Linked DNA regions of Blastococcus colisei. The protein of the gene in region 2 interacts with the protein of the main gene of each other region in a pairwise test. Links are inferred from orthologs where the notes say so. Each region holds a gene or a part of one and is shown on either strand. Other genes may lie near its edges.

Evidence for each region.
Region 1: the proteins of rpe (region 2) and eno interact in binary tests that used the Escherichia coli proteins (3 or more experiments, as listed by UniProt). The link is inferred for Blastococcus colisei from one-to-one orthologs.
Region 3: the proteins of rpe (region 2) and dnaN interact in binary tests that used the Escherichia coli proteins (3 or more experiments, as listed by UniProt). The link is inferred for Blastococcus colisei from one-to-one orthologs.

What each region holds. Positions count from the first base shown.
Region 1 is NZ_VFQE01000002.1:251,696-257,888, reverse strand. Bases 1,686-4,546 are described here. They hold eno (phosphopyruvate hydratase), read left to right. Parts: upstream 1,686-2,407; coding sequence 2,408-3,685; downstream 3,686-4,546. Other genes in these bases: FHU33_RS20710 (DUF501 domain-containing protein), read left to right, coding at 4,384-4,546; FHU33_RS20715 (septum formation initiator family protein), read left to right, coding at 3,711-4,310; FHU33_RS25540 (MOSC domain-containing protein), read left to right, coding at 1,686-2,237. Also shown: FHU33_RS20730 (HNH endonuclease signature motif containing protein), read left to right, coding at 1-1,158; more of FHU33_RS25540, read left to right, coding at 1,338-1,685; more of FHU33_RS20710, read left to right, coding at 4,547-4,890; FHU33_RS20705 (Ppx/GppA phosphatase family protein), read left to right, coding at 4,887-5,843; FHU33_RS20700 (uracil-DNA glycosylase), read left to right, coding at 5,891-6,193. UniProt on the Escherichia coli protein: Catalyzes the reversible conversion of 2-phosphoglycerate (2-PG) into phosphoenolpyruvate (PEP). It is essential for the degradation of carbohydrates via glycolysis.
Region 2 is NZ_VFQE01000001.1:2,786,604-2,792,808, forward strand. The notes cover bases 1,684-4,556. They hold rpe (ribulose-phosphate 3-epimerase), read right to left. Parts: upstream 3,520-4,556; coding sequence 2,848-3,519; downstream 1,684-2,847. Other genes in these bases: FHU33_RS13275 (riboflavin synthase), read right to left, coding at 1,684-1,773; ribD (bifunctional diaminohydroxyphosphoribosylaminopyrimidine deaminase/5-amino-6-(5-phosphoribosylamino)uracil reductase RibD), read right to left, coding at 1,775-2,851; FHU33_RS13290 (RsmB/NOP family class I SAM-dependent RNA methyltransferase), read right to left, coding at 3,641-4,556. Also shown: FHU33_RS13270 (bifunctional 3,4-dihydroxy-2-butanone-4-phosphate synthase/GTP cyclohydrolase II), read right to left, coding at 1-1,168; more of FHU33_RS13275, read right to left, coding at 1,165-1,683; more of FHU33_RS13290, read right to left, coding at 4,557-5,017; fmt (methionyl-tRNA formyltransferase), read right to left, coding at 5,014-6,003; def (peptide deformylase), read right to left, coding at 5,940-6,205. UniProt on the Escherichia coli protein: Catalyzes the reversible epimerization of D-ribulose 5-phosphate to D-xylulose 5-phosphate.
Region 3 is NZ_VFQE01000001.1:61,214-67,338, reverse strand. What follows is about bases 2,040-4,832. They hold dnaN (DNA polymerase III subunit beta), read left to right. Parts: upstream 2,040-2,752; coding sequence 2,753-3,913; downstream 3,914-4,832. Other genes in these bases: gnd (phosphogluconate dehydrogenase (NAD(+)-dependent, decarboxylating)), read left to right, coding at 4,018-4,832. In the rest of the region: chromosomal replication initiator protein DnaA, read left to right, coding at 1-1,733; more of gnd, read left to right, coding at 4,833-4,950; DNA replication/repair protein RecF, read left to right, coding at 4,996-6,125. UniProt on the Escherichia coli protein: Confers DNA tethering and processivity to DNA polymerases and other proteins. Acts as a clamp, forming a ring around DNA (a reaction catalyzed by the clamp-loading complex) which diffuses in an ATP-independent manner freely and bidirectionally along dsDNA.

The DNA.
Region 1 (6,193 bases), on a different replicon or contig from region 2:
TACCGGGCGCTGGAGGTGTACGCCGAGGATGCCCGGGCCGACGGCGACGAGCGGACCAAGCAGCAGCGCATGGCCGACTGCGTCCAGGACCTGATCCTGCGACCCGGGGAGAACGGCATGCCGCCGGTCACCATCGCGCTCACCCTCGTGGCAACTCTCGAGACGATGCTCGGCGGCGCGGAGCCCGGGCAGATCGAGGGGATGCTCGTGCCGGCCGAGATGGTGCGCGAGCTCGGTTACACGTTCGGCCTGATGCCCCGCCCGGCACCGGACGTCGGGGATCTGCCCGACGACGGCGCCCCGGCGCCGAAGACCCATGCCTCCCCGGCAACTACCGGATCGTTCACCGAGTCCGAGTCCGAGTCCGAGTCCGAGTCCGAGTCCGAGCGCGACCCCGCCCCTGAGCCGGAGCCCGAGTCCGAGCGCGACCCCGCCCCTGAGCCGGAGCCCGAGCCCGAGCGCGACGCCGCCCCTGAGCCGGAGCTCGAGCTCGAGTCGGAGCCCGAGCCGCCCCGGGGCGGGACAGGTCACGGGCCCCAGCCCACGCCCGTGAAGGACCGCACGCTGAGCGAGTGGCTTGCACTCGCCCGGGCGCGGAACGAGGCCGCGGTCCGGGAAGGGCTGGCCGGGGCGAGGCAGGCGATCCTCGACGGCACCTGGACCGACGGTGAGCTGCGCACTCTGCTGGACGTGGGTGCGCTGATCGGTGTGCGCGACCTCGGCGGAACGGGGCTGGCCCATCGGCCGCACATCGCCGTCGTCGACAAGTTGCGGGGCAGCCTGATCGCCCTGACCGACGCCGCGGGGATCCGCCGCGGTGCGTGCCTCGGTCCGCCGTCGGAAACCGACGGGTACACGCCGGGAGCGGAACTCGACCGCTTCGTGCGGCTGCGCGACCGGCGCTGCCGGTTCCCGGGGTGCCGCGCCCGCACTCGGACGTGCGACCTCGACCACCGGCGGGAGTGGCCCGAGGGCCCAACCGCGTACCACAACCTCTGCTGCCTCTGCGAACACCATCACCGGCTCAAGCATCAGGCGCCGGGCTGGCGCTTCGATGCGGTCGACGACGGAGGGCTGGCGATCACCATGCCCAGTGGCAAGGTGCTGGTCAGTCGCCCACCGCGGTTCGGCAGCGACCTCGACATCCCGCCCTTCTAGCGTCACAACTGGGGGTCCAGTCGGCGAGCCACGAGATGCGGATGATGGCCGCCACGAGATGTCCCGTAGCGGCCCAGCTAGGAACACATTCGGACAGTCGTGCGTCGGCTTCCCCGCTGCCCGTAAGGTCCGCGTGCGTCGTGCCCTGCGCGAGGGGCTCGAGCTCTCTGGGAGGCCCCGTGATCGACGTCGAGCTCCCGGGCGGCCCGGACGCCACCGTGCTGGTCCGCGGATTCGCCACCTGTTTGGCATCCGTCACCGAGATTCCCGTGGGCGACGTGCCTCTGTCCGACAACGATCTGGCGCACGCTCTGGGCGCGTGGCGCACCTGGCTTGCCGAGCGCGGCTCGGGACTGGTGCCGATCGCCGACGCAGTGCGCTTCCAGTGGGCTGGCTGGTGGATCGCCGTCGTGGACGCCGCCGACCCTGCCGTCAGATCCAGACCCGACGCCCCTGGCGTGGCCGTGCTGGCCTTCGGCACGCCGCCGGGCGTCGTCCTGAGCCCTCAGGCCCCGGCACTGGTGGGCCGGGCGACTGTCGAACTCCGCATCACCGAGGCCTACGCGGTGGCCTCCCTCGACCCGGTACTCCGGCAGACCCCGGCTGTGCCCGACCTGCACGGCACCGTCGAAGGCATCGCCGTCGCGCCCGCGGCCGAGGCGCCGATGCAGCTACTGGAGATCGGGCAGGCGCGCGCCGGACGCGGACTCGAGGGCGACCGCTACGCCGCGCGTGCCGGCACGTTCAGTCCTCGTGCCGGACACCGCCCCGGGTACGACCTGACCCTGATCGCCGCCGAGGTTCTCGACGAGATGGCCGCGGCTGGGCAGCCGCTGAGCTTCGCCGGTACCCGGCGCAACGTGCTCACCCGGGGCATCGACGTCAACGCCCTCGTCGGACGCACCTTTTCCCTCGGCACCGCGTTATGCGAAGGTCGCCGGCTATGTGAGCCCTGCGTCCACCTGGACCGGCTCAGCGGGCCCGGGATCCTGCGGCCGCTGATCCACCGCGGCGGGCTGCGCGTCGACGTCCTCTCCGATGGGGAGATCCGTCTCGGAGAGCCGATCTCCCTCGTCTGACCTTCGCGCGGCAGGTGTCCCTGGAGCAGCCTTCAGGGGCATGCCGATGGTCGCGCCCGTGGAGCCGCGCGGGCGAGGGCTCCGGTTCCGACCCGCCCGGCGGGCCGTATAGAGACGCCAGTGACGCGCGGCTGACGAGCGGGACGGAGCAGCCTGGTTAGGCTGCCCCTGTGCCGAGCATCGATGCCGTAGGCGCGCGGGAGATCCTGGACTCGCGCGGAAACCCCACCGTTGAGGTCGAGGTCGCCCTGGACGACGGGACCATCGCCCGGGCCGCCGTGCCCAGCGGCGCCTCCACGGGCGCCTTCGAGGCGGTCGAGCTGCGCGACGGCGGCGAGCGCTACGGCGGCAAGGGTGTCACCCAGGCTGTGGACGGCGTCCTCGACGTCATCGGCCCCGAGCTGGTCGGCTACGAGGCGACGGAGCAGCGGCTGGTCGACCAGCGGTTGATCGACCTCGACGGCACGCCGGACAAGTCGCGCCTGGGCGCGAACGCGATCCTCGGCGTGAGCCTGGCGGTCGCGCGGGCCGCCGCGGACTCCACCGGTCTGCCGCTCTTCCGCTACGTCGGTGGTCCCTCGGCTCACCTGCTGCCGGTGCCGATGATGAACATCCTCAACGGTGGCGCCCACGCCGACAGCAACGTCGACGTGCAGGAGTTCATGATCGCCCCGATCGGCGCCGCCACCTTCGCCGAGGCGCTGGCCATGGGCACCGAGACCTACCACGCGCTCAAGGGGGTGCTGAAGGGCCGCGGGCTCTCCACCGGCCTCGGCGACGAGGGCGGCTTCGCCCCCGACCTCCCGAGCAACCGTGACGCGCTGGACCTCATCGCCGACGCCGTCGAGAAGGCCGGCTACACCCTCGGCTCGGACATCGCGTTCGCCCTGGACGTGGCCGCGACCGAGTTCCACACCGACGGCGGGTACGACTTCGAGGGCCAGTCCCGCTCGGCGGAGTACCTGGTCGACTACTACCGCGAGCTGGTCGACGCCTATCCGGTCGTCTCCATCGAGGACCCGCTCTCGGAGGAGGACTGGGACGGCTGGGTTGCGCTGACCGATGCCCTGGGCGACCGGGTGCAGATCGTGGGCGACGACCTGTTCGTCACCAACCCGACCCGGCTCGCCGACGGCATCGCCCGGGGGGCGGCCAACGCGCTGCTGGTGAAGGTGAACCAGATCGGCACGCTGACCGAGACCCTCGACGCGGTCAACCTGGCCCACCGCAGCGGCTACCGCTCGATGATGAGCCACCGCTCCGGCGAGACCGAGGACACCACGATCGCCGACCTCGCCGTCGCCACCGACTGCGGGCAGATCAAGACCGGCGCCCCGGCCCGCAGCGAGCGCGTCGCCAAGTACAACCAGCTGCTGCGCATCGAGGAGGAGCTCGACGACGCCGCCCGTTACGCCGGCGCCGCGGCCTTCCCGCGCCTGGCCGGCTGAGCCGCTCGCCGATGGGCACAGGCGGATGAGCAACGTTCGAGGCCGGCGGGGCGGATCGCCGGGCGACGGCCACCGCGGCAGCGGCCGGGTCACCCGCACCACCGGCCGGGCGCCCCGGGTGCACTCCACCCGGCCGGTCCCGGCTGGCCTGCGCAGCAGCGCCACCAGCCGGCCGGGTGCTCGTCGTTCCGTGCGCCGGTCGGTCCGGTCGACGGCCGCGACGGCGGTACGCCGGCGGCCGTTGGTCACCGGCCGGGCCGTCCTGCTGGGTGGGCTGGTGCTCCTGCTCGCGCTGACGCTGGCCGGCCCGATCCGGCAGTACCTGGCCGGGCAGGCCGAGCTCGAGCAGCTCGCCGCCGAGGGGCGGGAGCTGGATCAGCGGGCGGTGGAGCTCCGCGAGCAGCTCGAGCGGCAGTCCGACCCCGTCTACGCCGAGCGGCAGGCCCGGGAGCGGCTCACCTACGTCCTGCCGGGCGACCGGCTGGTCGTCGTCGTGGACGGCGAGGCCGTGGAGGGCGACGCCGGCACGCTGGCGTCGGCCGGCCCGGACGAGGAACTGCCCTGGTACGAGAACCTGATGCAGTCGCTGGCCGACGCCGACGCCGACGCGGAGCCTTCCGAGTGAGCGAGCTCGCGAGCTCACGGATGGACACGGCAGCCCTGGGAACGACGTCGACGAGCGCCAGCGAGGAGGCGGAGTGAGCCGAACCGTGACCGATGCCGAGCGGGAGATCATCGCCCGCCAGCTCGGTCGCCCGCCGCGCGCCCTGGTTGCGGTGGCGCACCGCTGCCCGTGCGGTCAGCCCGACGTCGTCGAGACCTCGCCCCGGCTCGAGGACGGCACGCCGTTCCCGACGCTCTACTACCTGACGTGCCCGCGGGCGACGGCCGCGGCCAGCCGGCTGGAGTCGGCCGGCCGGATGCGCGAGTGGCAGGACGAGCTGGCCACCGATCCCGAGCTGGCCGCCGGCTACCAGCGTGCGCACGATGCCTACCTCGCCACCCGTGACGCGCGGGACGTGCTGCCGACGCAGATGACCGCCGGTGGGATGCCCGACCGCGTGAAGTGTCTGCACGCGCTGGCCGGCCACGCCCTCGCCGCCGGCCCGGGCGTCAACCCGATCGGTGACCGGGCGGTCGAGGAGATGGGGGAGTGGTGGGCCGCGGGACCGTGCGCCCAGCCCGCCGCCGAGGAGGCTCCGTGACGCGGGTGGCCGCCATCGACTGCGGCACCAACTCCATCCGGCTGCTCGTCGCCGACGTGCCGGAACAGGGCGCGCACACGGACCTGGCCCGTCACATGGAGGTCGTCCGGCTGGGCCAGGGCGTGGACGCGACCGGCCGCCTCGCACCGGAGGCGATCGAGCGGACGCGCCTGGCCCTCCTCGGGTACGCCACCACTGCCCGCGAGCTGGGTGCCACGGTGGTCCGGATGGCGGCCACGAGCGCGAGCCGGGACGCCGCCAACCGGGCGGATTTCGAGCAGATGGTGACGGTGACGCTCGGCCGCCCGGCGGACGTGATCACCGGCCATGAGGAGGCCGAGCTCTCCTTCCTCGGCGCAACCGCCTCGCTCGAGTCGGCCGCCGGCGCCCACGGGTCCGCCGCGCCGCGCCCGCCGTTCCTCGTCGTCGACATCGGCGGGGGCTCGACGGAGTTCGTGCTCGGCGACGCCGATGGCGTGCGCGCGGCCAGGTCGGTCGACATCGGTTGCGTCCGTCTCACCGAGCGGCACCTGCACGGCGACCCGCCGACGCCTGCGGAGATCCGCCGGGCCGAGGACGACGTCCGGGCCGCCCTCGCCCAGGTGGTCGCCGAGGTTCCGGTGGGCGAGGCGGCCACCCTCGTCGGGGTGGCGGGGTCGGTGACCACCGTCGCCGCGATCGCCCTCGACCTGCCGGAGTACGACCCGGAGGCCATCCACGGCTCGCGGATCCCGGTGGCCATTGTCCGGGAGGTCTCCGCCGATCTGCTGGCCGCGACCCGGGAGCGCCGCGCGGCCATGCCGGTCATGCACCCCGGCCGGGTCGACGTCATCGGTGCCGGAGCGCTGATCCTGCGGGTGCTGATGGACGAGTTCGGTCTGGCCGAGGTCGTCGTCAGCGAGCACGACATCCTGGACGGCATCGCCCTGCGTTTGGCCCGCCCCCAGGCATAGGAATTTATACCTATGTTTTGGAGCCCCGGACGCACGTATAGGTACCTATGCCTGTAGACGCCGACGGCTTCCCCGTCACGCGCAGCCCGGCAGGGGTCGTCCGCTCGGCCGCATCGGTGCGCGATCTCGCCGTCCTCGATGCGCGGATCTCCGGGTGCCGCGCCTGCCCGCGCCTCGTGGCCTGGCGCGAGGAGGTCGCGCGGGTCAAGCGCGCCTCCTTCCGGGACGAGGAGTACTGGGGCCGCCCGGTACCAGGCCTCGGCCCGGCCGACGCGCGCATCGCCGTCGTGGGGCTGGCGCCGGCCGCGCACGGCGGCAACCGCACCGGCCGGGTGTTCACCGGCGACCGG
Region 2 (6,205 bases):
CCGCCGTGACGGTGCTGGGCAGCGGCACCCGCCCGAGCACGCGGAGTCCGTAGCCCTCCAGGCCGGCGCGCTTGGCCGGGTTGTTGGTCAGCAGCCGCATCGTGTGCACGCCGAGGTCGACCAGGATCTGCGCGCCGGTGCCGTAGTCGCGGGCGTCGGCGGGCAGGCCGAGGTCGAGGTTGGCATCGACGGTGTCCACGCCCCGGTCCTGCAGCTGGTAGGCCTGCAGCTTGTGCAGGAGGCCGATCCCCCGGCCCTCGTGCCCGCGGATGTAGAGCACGATGCCGCGGCCCTCCTGGGCCACGGCGGCGAGCGCGGCCTGCAGCTGAGGGCCGCAGTCGCAGCGCAGCGAGCCGAACACGTCGCCGGTGAGGCACTCGGAGTGCACCCGGACCAGCACGTCGTCGCCGTCGCCGATGTCGCCGTAGACGAAGGCCACGTGCTCGCGGTCGTCGTAGGAGCTGGAGTACCCCACGGCGGTGAACGTGCCGGCGGTCAGCGGGACGGTGGCCTCAGCGACCCGCTCGACCAGCTTGTCGAAGCGCTTCCGGTAGGCGATGAGGTCGGCGATGGAGACCATCACCAGGTCGTGCTCGTCGGCGAAGACCCGGAGCTCCTCGCCGCGGGCCATGCCGATCGGGTCCTTCTCGCTGACGATCTCGCACAGCACGCCCGACGGTCGCAGCCCCGCGAGCACCGCGAGGTCGACGGCCGCCTCGGTGTGTCCAGGCCGCCGCAGCACGCCGCCGTCCTTGGCGCGCAGCGGCACGATGTGGCCGGGGCGGCTCAGGTCCTGGGCGGTGCTGTCGGCCGCGGCGAGCGTCCGGATGGTGGTCGCCCGGTCGGAGGCCGAGATGCCCGTCGTGATGCCCTCGCGCGCGTCGACCGTCACCGTGTACGCGGTGCCGTGGCGGTCCTGGTTGACGCGGAACATCGGCGGCAGGTCGAGCCGGTCGGCGTCGGCCTCCGTGACGGCCACGCAGATGTAGCCGGACGTGTAGCGGACCATGAACGCCACGAGTTCCGGGGTGGCGAGCTCGGAGGCGAAGATCAGGTCGCCCTCGTTCTCGCGGTCCTCGTCGTCGATGACGACGACCGGCCTGCCGCTCTTGATCGCGGCGATCGCGGTCTCGATGGTGTCCAGGCGCGCCAGGGGGCTCTCGTTCATCGCCGTCCTCCCAGCAGACGCTCCACGTACTTGGCGATCACGTCGACCTCCAGGTTGACGGTCTCCCCCGGGGCGCGCGCACCGAGCGTGGTCTCGCGGAGGGTGGTGGGGATGAGGCTGACCTCGAACCAGGGCTCGGGCACATCGGCGGCGCTCACGGCGCTCACGGTGAGCGAGACGCCGTCGACGGCGATGGAGCCCTTCTCGACGACGTAGCGGGCGAGCTCCTGGGGCAGCGCGACGCGCACGACCTCCCAGTGCTCACCGGGTGTGCGGCCCAGGATCCGGCCGACGCCGTCGACGTGGCCCTGCATGAGGTGCCCGCCCAGGCGGGTGTGCGGCGTGACGGCACGCTCGAGGTTCACCGGGGCGCCCTCGGCGGCGGACCCCAGGCTGCTGCGGATCAAGGTCTCGGCCATGACGTCGGTGCTCCAGACGTCGCCGTCGACCGCGGTCACGGTGAGGCACACGCCGTTGACGGCGATCGAGTCGCCGAGCTCCACGTCCTCCAGCACCCGCTGCGCGCGGATCCGGAGCACTGCGGAGTCCGACTGCTCCTCGCGGACGACGACGGTGCCCACCTCTTCGACGATCCCGGTGAACACCTCAGCTCCCTCCGTCCGCGTGCTGGTCCCCACCAGTGTGCCGGGTAGGTACCAGCCGGATCTGCACGTCCCCGCCCATCGGGATGAGATCGACGATCCGCAGGGAGAGCGCATCGGCCATCGTGCTGATTCCCAGGTCACCCACCAGGGAGGAACCCGCCCCCAGCAACGTGGGCGCCAGGTGCACGAGCACCTCGTCCACCAGCCCCGCTCGGAGAAAGGCCGCAGCGAGGGTGGGCCCGCCCTCCAGCAGGATCCGGCGGACGTCCCGGTCGAACAGCTCGGCCAGGAGGTCGGCGGGAGTACCGGCGCGACTGACGTGCGTCGGGGCGGCCTGGTCGAGCAGCCGGGCGGTGCCCGGGAGCCGCCCGCGGCGGTCCACGACCACCCGGAGCGGCTGACGCCCGGCGAGCCGTCCCTCCGCGTCGCGGACGGTGAGCTGCGGATCGTCGGTGAGCGCCGTTCCCGAGCCGACGACGACGGCGTCACAGGTGGCCCGCAGCCGATGCACCGCGGCGCGCGCCTCCTCGCCGGTGATCCACCGGCTGGTCCCGTCGGCCGCGGCGACCCGGCCGTCGAGCGTGGCGGCGGCCTTCCAGATGACGAACGGGCGCTGCTCGCGGACGCCGGTCAGCCACGCGGCCAGAGCGCCCTCCTCGGCCGCGCCCCGCTCGACGCCGACCTCCACCTCGATGCCCGCGGCCCGGAGGCGCTCGGCGCCCCCGCCGGCCAGCTCCGTCGGCTCGGGAACGGCCACCACGACCCTGGACACCCCGCCCGCGATCAGCGCGTCCGCGCACGGCCCGGTGCGGCCGGTGTGCGCGCACGGCTCCAACGTGACGACGGCGGTGCCACCGCGGGCGCGCTCGCCGGCCTGCGCGAGGGCGGCCACCTCCGCGTGCGGGCCGCCGGGCGGTGCCGTCGCCCCCTCCCCCACCGGCGTGCCGTCGGAGGCGAGGATCACCGCGCCCACCGCGGGGTTGGCGCTGGTCGTGCCGAGGACGGAGGCACCGAGCTCCCGGGCCCGGGCCATGGCGTCGGCCTCTCGCCCCCGCAGGTCGGTCGGGGTGGCGCTCACCCGCGCATCGCCGCGGCGGCCTGCTCGCGCAGTGCGGCGATGGCCTTGCCCGGGTCGTCGGCCCCGTAGACCGCGGAGCCCGCGACGAACATGTCGACCCCGGCCTCGGCGGCCTGCTCGATGGTGTCGGCGTTGATGCCGCCGTCGATCTCGACGATCAGCCTCAGCTCGCCTGCGTCGACGAGCCGCCGCGCCGTCCGGACCTTGTCCAGGACGCCGGCGATGAACGACTGCCCGCCGAAGCCGGGCTCGACGCTCATGACCAGCAGCGTGTCGAAGTTCCGCAGGACGTCGAGGTAGGCCTCCAGCGGCGTCCCGGGCTTGATCGCCAGGCCGGCCAGGGCTCCGGCGGCCCGGATGTCGCTGGCGACCGCGCGGGGGTCGGTGCACGCCTCGGCGTGCACGGTGACGTTGCGCGCGCCGGCCTCGGCGTAGCCCGGTGCCCAGCGGCCCGGGTTCTCGATCATCAGGTGGCAGTCCAGGGGCACCGGGCTGACCGCGTGCACCGCCGTCATCACCGGGAGGCCGAAGGTCAGGTTCGGCACGAAGTGCGCGTCCATCACGTCGAAGTGGAGCCAGTCGGCGTCGGCGACCCGCCGGGTCTCCTCACCCAGGCGCGCGAAGTCCGCCGACAGGAGGCTGGGCGCGATCAACGGTTCCCGGGACACGTCCGCCGAGTCTAGGTGGGCGCCGACGTCCCACGGCCGGGGTGTTCCGCCGTGGATCGGTGCCGGCGGCGGCGGTGCTCTGGCGGCCTACACGGCCGGGCGAGCGTTACCCGCTGCTCGCCTAGCGGGTGCGGCGGAGCAGGGCCATGAACATGGCGTCGGTGCCGTGCCGGTGCGGCCACAGCTGGCCGTACTTCCCGCGCTCGATGCCCGGCACCTCGGGGAAGAGCGGTGCGACCGGCAGGACCTCGACGTCGTCCCGGGCCGCCGCTACGTCCACGACGCCGATGGTCTCCTCCGTGTGCGGCGAGCAGGTCACGTAGGCCACCACTCCTCCGGGACGGACCGACGCCAGGGCCCCGGCCAGGAGCTCCACCTGCAGCTCCACCAGCGGGGCGACGTCCTCGGGCGTCCGGCGCCAGCGCACCTCCGGACGGCGGCGCAGCGCGCCCAACCCGGTGCACGGCGCGTCGAGCAGCACCCGGTCGAACGAGCCGGGTGCCCACGGCGCCTCCCGCCCGTCGGCGGCCAGCACCTCGACGTCGGCCTCCCCGGCCAGCGCCTTGCGCACCAGCTCGGCGCGGTGCGGCGCCCGGTCGGCGGCGGTCAGCCGGACACCCTCGGGCCGGACGGCGGCCAGCAGCCCGGCCTTGCCGCCGGGTCCCGCACACATGTCCAGCCACGCCCCGTCCCGGCCGTCGAGAGGCGCGCGGGCGAGCAGCAGCCCGGCCAGCTGGCTGCCCTCGTCCTGCACCGCCGCGACGCCGGACCGCACGGAGGCGAGCCGGCCGGGATCCCCGCCGTGCAGGCGCACCGCATGCGGCGACCACGGGCCTGCCTCGCCGCCGGACTCCCCCACCAGCTGCTCGCGGTCCATGCGCCGGGCCACCAGGTGGACCTCCGGAGCCGCGTCGTCGGCCAGCAGCGCCGGTTCGAGCTCCGCGTCGCCGCCGAGCGCGACGCGCCAGGCGTCGACGATCCAGAGCGGGTGGTTCGTGGCGAGGGCCAGCCGATGGGCGTCGTCCCCGCCGAGCGCGGCGAGCCACTGCTCGCGGTCGCCGCTCGCGGCCACCTTGCGGAGCACCGCGTTGACCAGACCCGAGGCGCCCGGGCCGACGATCGCGCGGGTGAGGTCGACGGTGGTGTCGACGGCGGCGTGCGACGGCACCCGGAGGTCGATCAGCTGGTAGGTGCCCAGCCGGAGCAGGTCCAGCACCCGCGGGTCGAGCTCCGCGAGCGGGCGCGAGACCAAGCCGGTCAGGACGGCGTCGAGGGTGCCCTGCGCGCGCAGCGTGCCGTACGCCAGCTGGGTGGCGAAGGCGGCGTCCCGCTCGTCGAGCTCCGGCCGCTCGCGCAGCAGCTTCGGCAGGAGCAGGTTGGCATAGGCGGCCCGCGAGGTGACGCCGTCGAGGACGTCGTACGCGGTCAGCCGGGCGCCGTCGAGGCGCGGGGGACGCGTGGCGGGATGGCGGCGGCCCCGGGAACGGCCCGGGCTCATGCGCCCATCCGCTCGCCGGGCTCCGGACGTGCGCCCCTGGCCCAGTCGGCCGCGGGGAACATGCGCTTGCCGGCGGGCTGCACGTTCCCGAGCCGGACGGCGCCGCGGCCGGTGCCGACCAGCACGCCGTCGGAGCCGACGGCCACCTCCCCTGCCTCGAGCAGCTCAGAGCCGGCGACCGGTTGGACCGGGCCCAGCCGGAGGCGGTCCCCGCGCCACGTCGTCCACGCGCCGGGCGCCGGGGTGACCCCGCGGACCCGACGGTCGACCACGTGCGCGGGAAGGTCCCAGCTCACCCGGGCGTCGGCCGGGTCCACCTTCGGCGCCAGGCTGATCCCCTCGGCGGCCTGGGGTTCGGCGACGAGTGTGCCTGCGGCGATGCCGTCGAGGGTCGCCACGAGCAGGCCTGCGCCGCTTCCGGCCAGTCGGTCGAGGAGGTCACCCGCGGTGTCGCGGGGACCGATGGCCTCGGTGATCGTGCCGTAGACCGGGCCGGTGTCCAGGCCTGCCTCCAGTCGGAACGTCGATGCGCCGGTGATCTCGTCGCCGGCCATGAGCGCGTGCTGCACCGGAGCGGCCCCGCGCCAGGCGGGCAGCAGGGAGAAGTGCAGGTTGATCCAGCCGTGCGCCGGCAGGTCGAGGGCCGCCTGCGGGACGAGCGCGCCGTAGGCCACGACCGGCGCGCAGTCGACGGCCAGCCCGGCGAGCTGCTCGAGGAACTCCGGCTCGCGCGGCGATCGCGGCTGCAGCACCGGCAGGCCAGCCGCGTCGGCCCGCTCGGCCACCGGCGACCGGCTCACCTTCCGGCCGCGGCCGGACCGGGCGTCCGGACGGGTGAGGACGGCGACGACCTCGTGCCCGGAGGCGAGCAGGGCCTCCAGCGACGGGACGGCGGGCGCCGGCGTACCGGCGAACAGGAGCCTCAGTGGGGGCTCACCTTGACGACCGGCGGCGGTGTGGGCAGGTACGCGGCCATGCCGGCCCACTCGGCCGCCTCCAGCTCGGCCAGGGCGGCCGCCCGGGCCTCGGCGTCGAGCCGGTCGACGAACAGGACACCGTCGAGGTGGTCGGTCTCGTGCTGGATGGCACGGGCCAGCATCTCCGAGCCCTCCACCCGAACCGGATCGCCGTGCATGTTCCAGCCCGTGGCCACGACGTGCAGGTGGCGGCGGCAGTCCCAGCGGAATC
Region 3 (6,125 bases), 2.7 Mb from region 2 along the record:
ATGCCACGCTGGACCTGGCGACCGTCTGGGACCAGATCCGCGAGCGGCTGGCGACGAGCCTGTCCCCTCAGCAGAACGCGATGCTCAACCTGACCCGCCCACTGGGTCTGGTCGAGGACACCGCCGTCCTCGCCGCTCCCAACGAGTTCACCCAGACCGTGCTGGAGTCCCGCATGCGCCGGGTGCTCGCCGAGGCGCTGTCCGAGCAGTTCGGCCGCGACATCCGCGTCGCCGTCCAGCTGGAGGACGCACCGGCCGAGCCCCGGTCGGAGCCGCGCGACGAGGAACCCACCCGGCGACCGTGGACGGCGGCCGAGGTGCAGCGCGCCGAGGAGGACCGCGCCAGCCGCGACCGCGCCGACGACGGCCGGAGCGCCTTCGGCGTCCGGACCGATGTGGTCGGGTCCGCGCCCTGGGACCGGGACGGCTCCGACGAGCGACCGGTGCGCGCCGACTCCGAGGTGCGCGAGCTCCGCCCGGCCGACCGGGCGCCGGTCGACCGTGGCGCCCCGGAGGACTGGGCCACCACGACGTGGGGCTCGGAGCCGAGCCGTGACTGGGGCGGGGCCGGCGACGGTCGATCCGCCGACGTCCTGCCCTTCGACCTCGACGGTCCGGCCGGCGGGGACCGGCGTGGTTCTCCCGCCGGCGGGGCAGGGCGGGGTCGCCGTCCCGACTCCGGCCGCCCGGCCGGCCTGGACCCCGGGTTGAACCCCAAGTACGTCTTCGACAGTTTCGTCATCGGCAACAGCAACCGGTTCGCCCATGCCGCGGCGGTGGCCGTGGCCGAGGCACCGGCCCGCGCCTACAACCCCTTGTTCATCTACGGCGAGTCCGGCCTGGGCAAGACCCACCTGTTGCACGCGATCGGGCACTACGCGGCGCGGATGTTCCCGAACGTGAAGGTGCGCTACGTCAGCACCGAGGAGTTCACCAACGAGTTCATCAATCTCGTGCACTCCGGCCGGGCCGAGGACTTCCGCCGTCGCTACCGGGACATCGACTTCCTGCTGATCGACGACATCCAGTTCCTCGAGCGGGCCGAGCGCACGCAGGAGGAGTTCTTCCACACGTTCAACACGCTGCACAACGCCAGCAAGCAGATCGTCATCACCTCCGACCGTGCGCCGAAGAAGCTGACGACGCTGGAGGACAGGCTGCGCACCCGGTTCGAGTGGGGTCTGATCACCGACGTCCAGGCGCCCGATCTCGAGACCCGCATCGCCATCCTGCGCAAGAAGGCGTGGGGCGAGCGGCTGCAGGTCCCCGACGCCGTCCTGGAGTTCATCGCCAGCAAGGTGCAGACCAACATCCGGGAGCTCGAGGGCGCGCTGATCCGCGTGACCGCGTTTGCCAGCCTCAACAAGCAGCAGGTCGACCTGCCGCTGGCCGAGCTGGTGCTCAAGGACCTGATCAGCGACGAGCAGGGGCCGCAGATCACCGCGGCGATCATCATGGCCGCCACCGCGGAGTACTTCTCGGTGACGATGGAGGAGCTCCAGGGCTCCAACCGCAGCCGGACGCTCGTCAACGCGCGCCAGATCGCGATGTACCTCTGCCGCGAGCTGACCGAGCTGTCGCTGCCGCGGATCGGTGCATCCTTCGGCGGCAAGGACCACACGACCGTCATGCACGCGGTCAAGAAGATCACCAACCTGATGAGCGAGCGGCGGGCGACCTACACGCAGGTCACCGAGCTCACGGCCCGCATCAAGAGCCGCGCAAGGCAATGACACTGCGGTCCTCCGGACCGCGCCGCCTCCAATTGCCGTCCCCCAGCCCGCTGAGCCGTTGAGTCGCGCCTGCGCGGACCCTCCGGGCCCACTCGGCGCGACGGGTGCCGTCCCCGGCTGGCTCGGAGCCATCGCCCTGGCCGCGGTGTCGTCCGGAGGACGACGAAGTTGTTGGCCGCGGTGTCGTCCGGAGGACGTCGGAGTTGTTTCCCACTGGGTTGTCCACAGCCGTGGAAAGAAGTCGACACCCCCGGAGCCCTCGTCCGGGGCGGTAGCTGCCGGTGGCCGGTCGGTGATCCGCGTCGACTCGTCGAGAAGTTGTCCCCAGGGATGTGCACAGGTTGGGGAGATCTCGTGCCCGACGGGTCACCGCTGGTCACCGAAGCCCGTCGGCCGACCGTGCTGCCGCCGACGCCGATCCGTCCCTGAATCCCGCCCTGACCTGCAGGTATGGCGAACATGCCCCGATCCCGGTCCCGGAGGACCGATCGCCGTCGCCGTCGGGCTGGGCACGACCTGGGGATCCAGCAGGGAGACACGGGGGACAAGGGGTGGACGCCGACCGACGACGGTGAACAACCGTCGAGATGTCCACGTGTCGACAACAGGTCGACGGTGACCGCCCACAATCGGCCAACAGCCGTGGTCGGGACCTGACCTGCACGAACGGCCTCGATCCCCAGCTTCCACACGTGTGATGACGAGGATGAGGGAGTTATCTCGGAGATTCTCGAACCACACTCTGGGTGGGGAAGCTCCGTTCCGGAGCGCAGCCCCGAGCCCTGACCCAGACACGAAGCCAGGCACGAGACCCGCACCGGCGGGCAGCAGATCGGAGTGGGGAGCCTGCGCCGGAAGAGGCGTAACAGCTCATCGAGGGACCGGGGTTTCCCCCGGGGGGACCGCAGCAGGCACGATGAGCACCGCACCGGCACCGGACGCACCTGCGCCCACCTGCCGGTGCACGAGGGCCGTTCCCGCGAGAGGGACGCCGAAGCTGAGCTGGGGTGGGTCGAGAGATGAAGTTCCGGGTGGCACGTGAGGTGCTCGCCGACGCCGTCGCCTGGACGGCACGCAGCCTGCCGCCGCGTCCCTCCGTGCCGGTCCTGGCCGGGATCCTGCTCGAGGTCGACGGGAACCAGCTGTCGGTCTCCGGGTTCGACTACGAGGTGTCCGCCCGCGCCGAGGTCGACGTGAACGCCACCGAGGCCGGCCGCGTCCTCGTACCGGGCCGGCTGCTCGCGGAGATCACCCGGGCGCTACCGCCGCACCAGGTGGACATCACGGCCGAGGGTCCGCGGCTGTCGATCACCTGCGGCAACGCCCGCTTCAGCCTGCCGACGCTGCCGGTCGAGGACTATCCCTCCCTGCCGTCGATGCCGTCGTCGGCCGGGCTGGTCGACAGCGACGTCTTCGCCGAGGCGGTCGGCCAGGTGGCCGTGGCCGCAGGCCGCGACGACACCCTCCCGATGCTCACCGGCGTCCGGCTGGAGATCGAGGACGACCTGATCACCCTGGCCGCCACCGACCGGTACCGGCTGGCGGTGCGCGAGTTCGCCTGGCGGCCGGAGACCCCGGGGGTGTCCGCCGCGGTCCTCGTGCCCGCCCGCACCCTGGCCGACGCGGCCAAGACGCTGACCAGCGGGCCGGAGATCGTGCTCTCGCTGGCGTCCGGCAGCTCCGGCGAGGGGATCCTCGGCCTGTCGGGCAAGGACCGGCAGACGACGACGCGCCTGCTCGACGCGGAGTTCGTGAAGTACCGCGCGATCATGCCCAACGAGTCGAACTCGCACGCCACGCTGCCGGTGGGACTGTTCACCGACGCCGCCAAGCGCGTGGCCCTGGTAGCCGAGCGCGGCACGCCGCTGCGCTGCGAGTTCACCCCCGGGCAGGTCACCCTGCGCGCCGGCGGCAGCGACGAGGAGGGGCAGGCCGAGGAGCGCTGCGACGTCGAGTTCGACGGCGAGCCGCTGACCATCGGCTTCAACCCGACGTTCCTGCTCGACGGACTGGCCGCGGTGCACAGCGAGCGGGCGCGGATGGACTTCACCAGCCCGCTCAAGCCGGCCGTGCTCTCCGGCGTCGAGGAGCCGGCCGCCGACGACGGCCGGCCGGAGAAGCCGGCCGAGCGCAGCGGGAGCTACCGCTACCTGATCATGCCGGTGCGGCTGCCCGGCTGAGCCGCCGGAGCCGGCTCCCTTTCGCGCAACTCCCGGCGAGCCAGCACGATTGAGCCACTTCGCGAACCACCGACCAGGACAGAACGCCGAGAGGGGACGCCGTCGTGCAGTTGGGGCTGATCGGGCTGGGCAAGATGGGCGGCAACATGGCCGAGCGGCTGCGCCGTGCCGGCCACGAGGTGGTCGGCTACGACCGCGCGCCGGGGAAGCGCGACGTCGAGAGCCTGCCCGAGCTCGTGGAGGCGCTGTCCGCGCCGCGGGTCGTCTGGGTGATGGTGCCCTCCGGCGAGCCGACCCGGGCGACCGTCAAGGAGCTGTCCGAGCTGCTCAGCCCGGGCGACGTGATCATCGAGGGCGGCAACTCGAAGTACACCGACGACCAGGTGCACGACGTGATGTGCCGGGAGAAGGGCGTCGGCTACATCGACGCGGGCGTCTCCGGCGGCGTCTGGGGCCTGGAGAACGGCTACGCGCTGATGGTCGGCGGCACCAAGGACGACGTCGCCAAGTCCCAGCCGATCTTCGACGCGCTGAAGCCGCCCGCCCCGCATGACGAGTCGGGCCAGGAGCTGCCGGGAGCAGGGTTCGTGCACGCCGGGCCCGTCGGTGCCGGTCACTTCAGCAAGATGGTCCACAACGGCATCGAGTACGCGCTGATGCAGGCCTACGGCGAGGGCTACGAGCTGCTCGCCGCCGTCGACCTGATCGAGGACGTGCCCGGCGTCATCGCGTCCTGGACGCAGGGCACCGTCATCCGCTCCTGGCTGCTGGACCTGCTGGTCCGGGCCCTGCAGGAGGACCCGGAGCTCGAGCAGATCACCGGTTACGCCGAGGACTCCGGCGAGGGCCGGTGGACCGTCGAGCAGGCCATCGAGAACGCCGTCCCGATGCCGACGATCGCGGCGTCGCTGTTCGCCCGCTTCGTCTCGCGCCAGGACGACTCCCCGACCATGAAGGCCGTCGCAGCGCTGCGGAACCAGTTCGGCGGGCACGCCGTGCGCGCCGTCCAGGCGGAAGAGGCCGAGAAGCCCGCATGACCCGCCGACACCTCTCAGCGGCGTTTATGGCCATAAACGCCACGGGTGCCGTGGGCTGAGGTGTACGTCCGGCACCTGCAACTGGGGTCGTTCCGCAGCTGGGAGCGGGTCGACCTCGCGCTCGGCCCCGGCCCCACGGTGTTCGTCGGCCGCAACGGCGAGGGCAAGACCAACCTCGTCGAGGCCGTCGGCTACCTGGCCACGATGAGCAGTCACCGGGTGTCCAGCGACGCCCCGATGGTCCGGCACGGCGACAGCCAGGCCGTGGTCCGGGCCGCGCTGCGCAGCGGGGACCGGGAGCTGCTGGTCGAGATCGAGATCAACCCGGGCCGCGCGAACCGTGTCCGCGTCAACCGCGGCCCGCTGCCGCGGCCCCGGGAGCTGCTGGGCCTGGTGCGGACGGTGCTGTTCGCGCCCGAGGACCTCGCGCTGGTGCGCGGCGACCCCACCGAACGGCGGAGGTTCCTCGACGAGCTGCTGGTCACCCGTACGCCGCGGCTGGCCGGCGTGCGGTCGGACTACGACCGCGTGCTCAAGCAGCGCAACGCGCTGCTGAAGACCGCTCGCCTGGCCCGGGGAAAGGCGATCGAGACCCTCGACGTCTGGGACGGTCACCTCACCGACTTCGGTGGCCAGCTGCTGGCCGCGCGCCTGCAGCTGATCGCCGACCTCGCCCCGCACCTGTCCGAGGCCTACGCCGGCGTCGCCGGCGTAGGGGCTGCGGTCGCCGCGCTGGGGTACACCTCGACGGTGCCGCTCGCCGGCGACGGGACGGCGGTCGTCCCAGGAGCGCCCGCGCCCTCGGCCGGTGAGCTGACCGCCGCCATGCGTGAGCGGATCGGCGAGCGGAGAGGCGACGAGCTGGACCGGGGCATGACCCTGGTCGGCCCGCACCGTGACGACCTCGTCATCCACCTGGGGCCATCGCCGGCCAAGGGGTTCGCCAGCCACGGGGAGTCCTGGTCACTGGCGCTCGGGCTGAAGCTCGCGACCTTCGCCCTCCTGAGGGGGGACGGAGAGGACCCCATCCTGATCCTGGACGACGTCTTCGCGACCCTGGACGCCGAGCGGCGCGCGGCGCTGGCCGCGGTGGCCGGATCCGCCGAGCAGACCTTGATCACCGCCGCGGTGCTCGACGACGTGCCGGAGGAGCTGCGCGGGGCCCGGGTCGAGGT